Regions from separate parts of the Streptomyces sp. NPDC107528 genome, predicted to be linked through region 1. Evidence: riboswitches for the same ligand, from Rfam matches in the RefSeq annotation. Region 1 holds a riboswitch; the other holds the start of a gene.
The links. Region 1 has a riboswitch for S-adenosylmethionine ahead of ACZ7L5_RS07690 (aminotransferase class V-fold PLP-dependent enzyme). Riboswitches for the same ligand answer to the same signal wherever they lie in the genome.
Positions count from the first base shown of each region.

Region 2: another riboswitch for S-adenosylmethionine. It lies ahead of thrC (threonine synthase); the one in region 1 lies ahead of ACZ7L5_RS07690 (aminotransferase class V-fold PLP-dependent enzyme).

Region 1 covers NZ_JBVKAV010000002.1:579,470-584,265, forward strand. The annotation lists gene qcrB (cytochrome bc1 complex cytochrome b subunit) at 1-1,168, shown strand, start outside; gene trpD (anthranilate phosphoribosyltransferase) at 1,307-2,371, shown strand; SAM riboswitch class IV at 2,457-2,573, shown strand; gene ACZ7L5_RS07690 (aminotransferase class V-fold PLP-dependent enzyme) at 2,718-4,085, shown strand; gene ACZ7L5_RS07695 (glycerate kinase) at 4,040-4,796, opposite strand, start outside.
Region 2 covers NZ_JBVKAV010000017.1:156,455-161,250, forward strand. The annotation lists gene ACZ7L5_RS41490 (alpha,alpha-trehalose-phosphate synthase (UDP-forming)) at 312-1,808, opposite strand; gene ACZ7L5_RS41495 (glucosyl-3-phosphoglycerate synthase) at 1,917-2,861, opposite strand; SAM riboswitch class I at 3,021-3,178, shown strand; gene thrC (threonine synthase) at 3,197-4,483, shown strand; gene ACZ7L5_RS41505 (MoaD/ThiS family protein) at 4,534-4,796, shown strand, end outside.

The sequences.
Region 1 (4,796 bases):
CGTCCTGGGCATGTTCACCGGTTTCACCGGCTACTCGCTCCCCGACGACCTGCTCTCCGGCACCGGTGTGCGCTTCACCGAGGGCGCGATCCTGTCCATGCCGATCGTCGGCACGTACATCTCGTTCTTCCTCTTCGGCGGCGAGTTCCCGGGCACCGACTTCGTGGCCCGCTTCTACTCGATCCACATCCTGCTGCTGCCGGGCATCATGCTCGGCCTGGTGGTCGGCCACCTGATCCTGGTCTTCTACCACAAGCACACGCAGTTCGCGGGCCCCGGAAAGAACAACAAGAACGTCGTCGGCATGCCGCTGCTGCCGGTCTACATGGCCAAGGCCGGAGGCTTCTTCTTCCTGGTCTTCGGTGTCATCGCGGTCATCGCGGCGGTCGCGCAGATCAACCCGATCTGGGCCATCGGTCCGTACCGTCCGGACATGGTGTCCACCGGCGCCCAGCCCGACTGGTACATGGGCTTCGCCGAGGGTCTGGTCCGGTACATGCCGGGCTGGGAGGTCAACTTCTGGGGTCACACCCTCGTGCTGGGTGTGTTCATCCCGCTGGTCCTCTTCGGCCTGGTGCTGATGGCGATCGCGCTCTACCCGTTCATCGAGTCCTGGGTCACCGGCGACAAGCGCGAGCACCACATCCTGGACCGTCCGCGCAACGCCCCGACGCGTACCGCGTTCGGCGTCGCCTGGGTCACGGTGTACATGATCGGCCTGGTCGGCGGTGGCAACGACCTGTGGGCCACCCACTTCCACCTGTCGATCAACGCGGTCACCTGGTTCGTCCGGATCGGCTTCTTCGTCGGACCGGTCCTCGCGTTCATCGTCACCAAGCGGATCTGCCTCGGCCTGCAGCGCCGGGACAAGGACAAGGTGCTGCACGGCCGCGAGTCGGGCATCATCAAGCGCCTGCCGCACGGTGAGTTCATCGAGGTGCACGAGCCGCTCAGCCAGGACGCGCTGCACACCCTCACCGCGCACGAGCAGTACCAGCCGCTCGAGATCGGCCCGACGGTCGACGAGAACGGCGTCGAGCGCAAGGTGAAGGGCTCCGAGAAGCTGCGCGCCAAGCTCAGCAAGTCGTACTTCGGCGAGGACGGCCAGATCCCCAAGCCGACCGTCGAGGAGTACAAGGAGATCACGAGCGGCCACGGCCACCACTGACGCTGCGACTGCTACGCCACGGTTGAGGGCCCCGTCCGTTGTACGGACGGGGCCCTTCGCCGTGCCCCGGGCTGGATAGGGTGGACCTCGTTGAGACTCATGTCCCGCAGTGCGGGACACCTGACCCTGGAGCGGCTTATGAGCGCTGTGACCCCCGCCGGAGGCGACACCGCGGCGGCCCGCTCCTGGCCCCTGCTGCTGAACGGCCTGCTGAACGGTCAGGACCTGGCTGCCGACGACACCGCGTGGGCGATGGACCTGATCATGCGCGGCGAGGCGACGGACGCGCAGATCGCCGGGTTCGTCGTGGCTCTGCGCGCCAAGGGCGAGACGGTGGAGGAGATCACCGGGCTCGTGCGGACGATGTACGCGCACGCGAACGTGATCGAGGTGCCGGGCCAGACCGTCGACATCGTCGGCACGGGCGGCGACGGCGCGAAGACCGTCAACATCTCCACGATGTCGGCGATCGTCATCGCCGGCACAGGCGCGAAGGTCGTCAAGCACGGCAACCGAGCGGCGTCGTCGGCGTCGGGTGCCTCGGACGTGCTGGAGAAGCTCGGCGTCAATCTGGAACTGCCGGTCGGGCGGGTGGCCGAGGTCGCCGAGCAGGCCGGGATCACCTTCTGCTTCGCCGTGAAGTTCCATCCCGCGCTGCGGCATGTGGCGGCGGCCCGTGGCCAGTTGGGCATCCGCACGACCTTCAACGTGCTCGGTCCGCTGACGAACCCGGCGAAGGTGAAGGCCCAGGCGGTCGGCGTGGCGGACCCGCGCATGGCACCGATCGTCGCGGGCGTCTTCGCCGAGCGCGGCAACTCCTCGCTGGTGTTCCGCGGCGACGACGGTCTCGACGAGCTCACCACCACGGCCACCTCCCGGGTCTGGGTCGTGCGCGACGGCAAGGTGACCGAGGAGGCCTTCGACCCTCGTGACGTCGGCATCGAGCTGGTTCCGGTGGAGGCGCTGCGGGGCGCGGACGCCTCGTACAACGCCGATGTGGCGCTGCGCATGCTGAACGGGGAGACGGGTCCCGTGCGGGACGCAGTACTGCTCAACGCGGCCGCCGCCCTGGTGGCGATGAACCCGACCGACGCCCCGCTCACCGAGCAGATCCGCGCCGGGATGGCGAAGGCGGCGGAGTCGATCGACTCGGGCGCGGCGAAGCGGACGCTGGATCGCTGGGTGGCGGCCAGCAACACCTGATTTCCACGCGATGTGACGCGAGGCGCAGTCCAGGATCCGGACTGCGCCTTGCGAGCTGAAGATCGTGTGGCAGGATGTTGGACCAGGTCATGAGTGACAGTCATGAGGCCCCGGCCGACTGTCCGGCAACCCTCCGTCCGTGGCGGGGTGCCCCGGGTGAAGACCAGGCCGTAGGCAGCGAGGTCTGCGGCAAGCGCGGGCCCCTCTCGAAACCAGGGGTCCTGGTCGTTCGAGGGAGCCTTCCGTGAGCAAGCGAATGCGATAGGGCCGCAGAGCCCCGCCTCCGCAGACCCTTTTCTCTTTCTCGCATGCCCCTCAGTCGGCATGCCCCTCACGGGAGTTCGCCATGTCTGTCTCCATCGCTGCCGCCGACCAGTCTGTTTGTGCCTCTCTGCCCGTTCTGGGCCGTGATGTCACCGTCCCGCTCGTCACTGGTGGCGAGGTCACATACGCCGCGCTCGACTACGCCGCCAGCGCCCCCGCCCTCCAGCGCGTCTGGGACGACGTCGCCGCCTACGCGCCGTACTACGGCAGCGTCCACCGCGGGGCCGGCTACCTCTCCCAGCTCTCCACCGACCTGTTCGAGAACGCCCGCCGGACGGTCACCGAGTTCCTCGACTGCCGCCCCGACGACCAGCTGGTCTTCACCCGGTCCACCACCGACTCGCTGAACCTCCTCGCCGCCGCCCTGCCGGCCGACTGCCAGGTCTTCGTGTTCGAGACCGAGCACCACGCCTCCCTGCTGCCGTGGCGCGACGCCCGCGTCACCTACCTCAACGCGCCCCGCACCCCCCGCCAGGCCGTCGAGACCCTGGAGCGCGCCCTCGCCGACCGCGACCCCTACGGCCCGGCCCTGGTCTGCGTCACCGGCGCCTCGAACGTCACGGGTGAGCTGTGGCCCGTACGGGAGCTCGCGGCCGCCGCCCACGCGCACGGCGCCCGCATCGTGCTCGACGCCGCCCAGCTGGCCCCGCACCACCCGGTGAGCGTGCGGGACCTGGATGTCGACTGGGTGGCCTTCTCCGGCCACAAGCTGTACGCCCCGTTCGGCTCCGGTGTCCTGGCCGGCCGCTCCGACTGGCTGCGCGCGGCGGAGCCGTACCTCGCGGGCGGCGGTGCCTCGCGGAAGGTGTCGCGGCGTGCGGACGGGGGCGTCGACGTGGAGTGGCACGAGAACGCCGCCCGCCACGAGGCCGGCTCCCCGAACGTCATCGGGGCCTACTCCATCGCCTCCGCCTGCAAGGCGCTGACCGAGGCGGGCTTCGACTCGCTCGTCGCCCGTGAGCAGTACCTGATCGAGAAGGTCCGCGCGGGCCTCGCCTCCGTCCCCGAGGTCCGGATCCTCTCCCTCTTCGGTGACGACGCCCCGCGCGTCGGCGTCATCTCCTTCGTCGTCGAGGGCTGGAACAGCTCCCACTTCGCCGCGGCGCTCTCCGCCGAGTACGGCATCGGGGTGCGGGACGGGCTGTTCTGCGCCCACCCTCTGGTCCGCACCCTGCTGGGCAGCGACCCGCAGACGCAGGGCGAGTGCGGGGCCCCGGAGGCGGCGCCCGGCGAGAAGTCCCTGAACGCGATCCGGGTGAGCTTCGGGGCCGGAACGCCGGACGAGCACGTCGAGCGGTTCGTGAACGCCGTGCGGGAGCTCGTGACGGACGGTGCCCGGTGGAACTACCGCACCGAGGACGGCCGTTGCGTCCCGGACACCTCCGCGTGAGCCGGTAGCCGGGCGCCCAGCAGGATCATCCGCAGGGCGCGTTCGGTGGCGTCCGTGAGGAGTTCGGAGGCCCGCACCAGGGCCTCCGCCAGGGCCATCGGGGCCGGCAGGATGCCGCTGAACGCGTCCACGCCCGGCACCTCGTGCGCACCCTCGCCGAGGGTGCCCGCCAGTGCCAGCACCGGGCGGCCGTACAGCTTGGCCCGGCGGGCCACCTCGGCCGGGACCTTGCCACGAGGGGTCTGGTGGTCCAGGGCGCCCTCCGCGGTCACGACCAGGTCGGCGCGGGCGAGGCGGGCGTCGAGGTCGAGGTGGTCGAGGAGCACGTCGAAGCGGGGGAGCAGCCGGGCGCCGAGGGCTGCGAGGCCCGCGCCCAGACCGCCGGACGCTCCGGTGCCGGGGCCGTGGTGCAGGTCGGTGCCCACGGCCCCCAGGTCGCGGGTGAGTACGTCCGCCCAGTTCTCCAGTCCGGCCGACAGATGCTCGACCTGCGCGGGCGTCGCCCCCTTCTGCGGGCCGAAGACGCGGGCCACGCCGCGCTCGCCGCACAGCACGTTGTACGGGTTGCAGGCGACCAGCAGCTCGACGTCCCGCAGGCGCGGGTCCAGGCCGGACGGTTCGATCCGGGCCAGCCGCGTCAACTCCCCTCCGCCGCGAGGGAGTTCGAAGCCGTCGGCGTCCAGCAGCCGGGCGCCGAGGGCCTGGAGCGCG
Region 2 (4,796 bases), on a different contig from region 1:
CGGTCGCCGGGCGATGCGTTAGAGGTGGTTGCCGTCGGGCGGGCCTCCGCAGGCGATCGCCAGGGCAATGCGGTCCAGACGGCCCGTCGTCAGGCGCGATGGTCCAGGCGGACGCTATCCGGCGGACTGCTGCCGCGGTCGCCAGGGGGTGCGATCGAGGCGGTCGCCGTGACGCGGGCTGGTTCGAGTGGACGTCGTCAGGCTGGCTGATTCGCGTGGACGCCGCCCGGCGGGCTGATGCCCGCGATCGCCCGCCACTCCGGCAAGCTGAGCCAGGCAAACGCCCTGCAAGGCCCCCCGCCGAGCGCCGCTCACTCGCGTCGCTCGCCGCCGGTTTCCTCCTCCAACGCCCGCAACTGCTCCAAGAACCACTGCGCCGGAGGCAACGCCGTACCCCCCGCCGCCAGCCGTTTCGAGCGTTCCGCGCGCTCCTCCGGGCCCATGGACAGCGCCTCGTGCAGGGCCCGTGCCGTGCCGATCACGTCGTACGGGTTGACGGGAATCGCGTCCTCGCCCAGTTCCGAGAAGGCGCCCGCCTCGCGGGACAGCACGAGGACGCAGCCCTCGTCGGAGACGACCGGCACCTCTTTGGCGACGAGGTTCATGCCGTCGCGGATGGGGTTGACCAGGGCGACGTCCGCCAGGCGGTACGCGGCGAGGGAGCGGGCGAAGTCGTCCTTGACGTGGAGGACGATCGGGGTCCAGGTCGGGGTGCCGTAAGCGGAGTTGATTTCGTCCGCCAGTCGCTGGACCTCGGCGGTGTAGTCCCGGTACACCGCGAGGTCCTGGCGGGAGGGGTACGCGAACGCCACGTGGACCACCCGCTCGCGCCACTCGGGGTGGTCGTCGAGCAGCTGCCGGTATGCGAGCAGGCCGCGCACGATGTTCTTGGACAGCTCGGTCCGGTCGACGCGGACGACGGTCCGGCGGGCGGTGCCGTCCGGTGCCGTGCCGATCTCCGAACGCAGCGCGGCCATCCGCTCCTCGACATCGGCCTCGTGGGAGCGGGCGCGCAGGAACTCCGCGTCGGCGCCCAGGCCGTGCACGCCGATCCACGTGGTCCGCAGCGGGGGGCGCCCGGTCGACGTGTGCTGGACGGACGCCGGGGCGCCGCTCGGCCAGGACGGGACGATCCGTTCGCGGTCCACGGCCTCGGCGCATGCCATGAACGCCTGCGCCCACCGCCAGGTGAGGAAGCCCAGCCGGTCGGCGCCCAGCATCCCCCACACGAGCCGCGCGCGGATGTCGTCCGGAAGCATGGAGAAGTACTCCGGTGGCGCCCACGGCGTGTGCGAGAAGTGCCCGATTCTGATGTCAGGCCGCAGCTCCCGGAGCATCCCCGGGACCAGGCACAGGTGGTAGTCCTGCACCAGCACCGCCGCCCCGGGCGCGGCCCGGTCCGCCAGCGCCTGCGCGAAGGCACGGTTGTACGTCTCGTACGACTCCCACTGGCGGCGGAACTCCGCGTCGAAGACCGGCTCCAGCGGAGTCTGGTAGAGCATGTGGTGGACGAACCAGAGGACCGAGTTGGCGACGCCGTTGTACGCGTCGGCGTGCACGTCGGCCGGGATGTCCAGCATCAGCACGCCGTCCTCGCCGACGCCGCGCCGCACCGCCTCCCGGTCCCCGTCGGACAGCGCCGAGCACACCCATAGCGCGTCGGTGTCCGGCCCGATCGCCGACAGCCCGGAGACGAGTCCGCCACCGCCTCTCTTGGAGTGCAGCGAGCCGTCCTCGCGCACCGCATACGAGACCGGGCCGCGATTCGACGCGACCAGCACCTTGGCAGCACCCTGCGTGGAAGCCATACGCCTCAACCTAGCCCGGCCCGGAAACGCTCAAACGTACGGTTCCACTCAGTGGCCGGTCCGTATACGATCAGCGGCCCTGCCCGGCGTATGACCCGGTACGGGGCCTTATGCGACCTTCCGTTTGGCGTACTCGGCGATCTCCACCATCGGCGGCCGCTCCTCGGTGTCCACGGAGTACGTGCGCGGCTCGAATCCGTCCTCGCCCCGCTCGAACTGTGTCAGCGCCGGCCGGACGAGGTGGCCACGCGCCAGCCGCAGCTGGGCCGTGCGGTAGATCGCGGCCGACATCCGGCCCAGGGCCTGTCCGTCCTGGTGGCGGTGCTTGCGGACGCCCACGTCCACCTGGGCCAGCGCGTCGAGGCCCACCAGATGCAGGGCGTCGACCAGCATGCCCAGCTCCACGCCGTACCCGACGGGGAACGGGAGCTGTTCCAGCAGGGAGCGGCGGGCCGCGTACTCGCCGCCGAGCGGCTGCACGAAACCGGCCAGCTGCGGCCAGTGCATGTTCAGCAGCGGGCGCGCCATCAGCTCGGTCACCCGGCCGCCCTGTCCGGCCGCCCCGCCGAGGGGACGGTCGTACATGCCCTTGACCAGGTCGACCCCGGGGTCGGTGAGCAGCGGGCCGACGATCCCGGAGACGAAGTCGGAGGAGAACTCCTTCAGGTCCGCGTCGATGAAGCAGACGATGTCCCCGGTCGTGACGAGGAGCGAGCGCCACAGGACCTCGCCCTTGCCGGGCACGGCCGGGATGCGCGGGAGTATCGCGTCCCGGTGCACCACGGTGGCGCCCGCCGCGGCGGCCACCTCGGAGGTGCGGTCCGTGGACCCGGAGTCGACGACGACGATCTCGTCGACCAGCGGGACCTGTTGCATGAGGTCGTGACGGATGATCGCGACGATGTCGCCGACCGTCTCCTCCTCGTTCAGCGCGGGCAGCACGACGGAGACCGACTGGCCCGAACGCTGTTTGGCGGCGAGTATGTGGTGGAGCGGGCGATCGGTCGCGGACCAGGAGCGGGTGCTCAGCCAGCGCTCGACTTCTTCCAGCACAGTCGGCGACTCCTCACTGTCGTGATCACAGCAGGTAATCGTGTGATCCATCTCGCGGTTCGGACGACTATCTCAACTGTCCTGGCCTTCGGTTACAGTCTTGAACAACGCGGGTGACCATCGCATGTCCGAGGTCGCCCATAGTTGACAACCGAATACAGCTCATCCAGAGGGGCAGAGGGAAACGGCCCGATGAAGCCCCGGCAACCCTCCAGCCGGTCTCGTGGCGATCACTGTCGATCGTCCCCGCGAGGCTCCCGGCTAGGGAAGGTGCCAAATCCGTCTCACGGCGAGATGCGTCGTGAGGAAGATGAGGAGAAAGGGCCTCGCCTCACATGGCTGTGCAGACTGTTGCAAGCACCACCGACTCCACCGTAGACCTTGGTCCCGCCGCGGCGCTGTCCTGCCGCGAGTGCGGTCACCGGGTACCCCTCGGACCGGTCTTCGCGTGCGAGGAGTGTTTCGGCCCGCTGGAGATCGCGTACGACTTCTCGGCCTACGACACCGAGGAGCTCCGCAAGCGCATCGAAGCGGGCCCCGCGAACATCTGGCGTTACGCCCCCCTGCTGCCCGTCCCCGCGGACGTGGCCACCAAGCCGAACATCAATCCCGGCTGGACCAAGCTCGTCCAGGCCGACAACCTCGCGAACGAGCTCGGCGTCGACGCCGGCAAGCTGTTCGTCAAGGACGACTCCGGCAACCCGACGCACTCCTTCAAGGACCGCGTCGTCGCCCAGGCCATCGAGGCCGCGCGCGCCTTCAACTTCACCACCCTCTCCTGCTCCTCCACCGGCAACCTCGCCGGTGCGGTGGGTGCCGCCGCCGCCCGCGCGGGCTTCAGGTCCTGCGTGTTCATCCCGCACGACCTGGAGCAGGGCAAGGTCGTCATGGCCGCGGTCTACGGCGGCGAGCTCGTCGGCATCGAGGGCAACTACGACGACGTGAACCGTTTCTGCTCCGAGCTGATCGGTGACCCCGCCGGCGAGGGCTGGGGCTTCGTCAACGTCAACCTGCGGCCGTACTACGCCGAGGGTTCCAAGACCCTGGCGTACGAGATCTGCGAGCAGCTCGGCTGGCAGCTGCCGGACCAGCTGGTCGTGCCGATCGCCTCCGGCTCGCAGCTCACGAAGATCGACAAGGGCCTGCAGGAGCTGATCAAGCTCGGGCTCGTCGAGGACAAGCCGTACAAGATCTTCGGCGCGCAGGCCGAGGGTTGCTCGCCGGTGTCGACGGCGTTCAAGGCGGGCCACGACGTGGTCCGGCCGCAGAAGCCGAACACCATCGCCAAGTCGCTGGCGATCGGCAACCCGGCCGACGGTCCGTACGTCCTGGACATCGCCCGCCGCACGGGTGGTTTCGTGGAGGACGTGACCGACGAGCAGGTCGTCGACGCGATCAAGGTCCTCGCCCGGACCGAGGGCATCTTCGCGGAGACCGCCGGCGGAGTGACCGTGGGTGTCACGAAGAAGCTGATCGAGAGCGGTGTGCTGGATCCGAGCCTCACGACTGTGGTGCTCAACACCGGCGACGGGCTGAAGACGTTGGATGCGGTGGCCGGTACCGGGCTGACTGCGACGATTCGTCCCAACCTGGATTCGTTCCACGAGGCCGGCCTCGCATAGCTCAGCCCAGCCCCGCCCCTTAGCCCATTCACCTGACCGGAGGTCATTACGTGAGCGTCAACGTCCGCATCCCCACCATTCTGCGCACCTACACGGGTGGCCAGGCCGAGGTCGCCGCCGAAGGTGCCAACCTCGGCGAGGTCATCGCCGACCTGGAGAAGAACCACACCGGGATCGCCGCCCGAGTTCTCGACGACCAGGGCAAGCTGCGTCGGTTCGTCAACGTGTACGTCAATGACGACGACGTCCGTTTCGAGCAGGGGCTGGAGACCGCGACTCCCGACGGTGCCGGCGTCTCCATCATTCCGGCCGT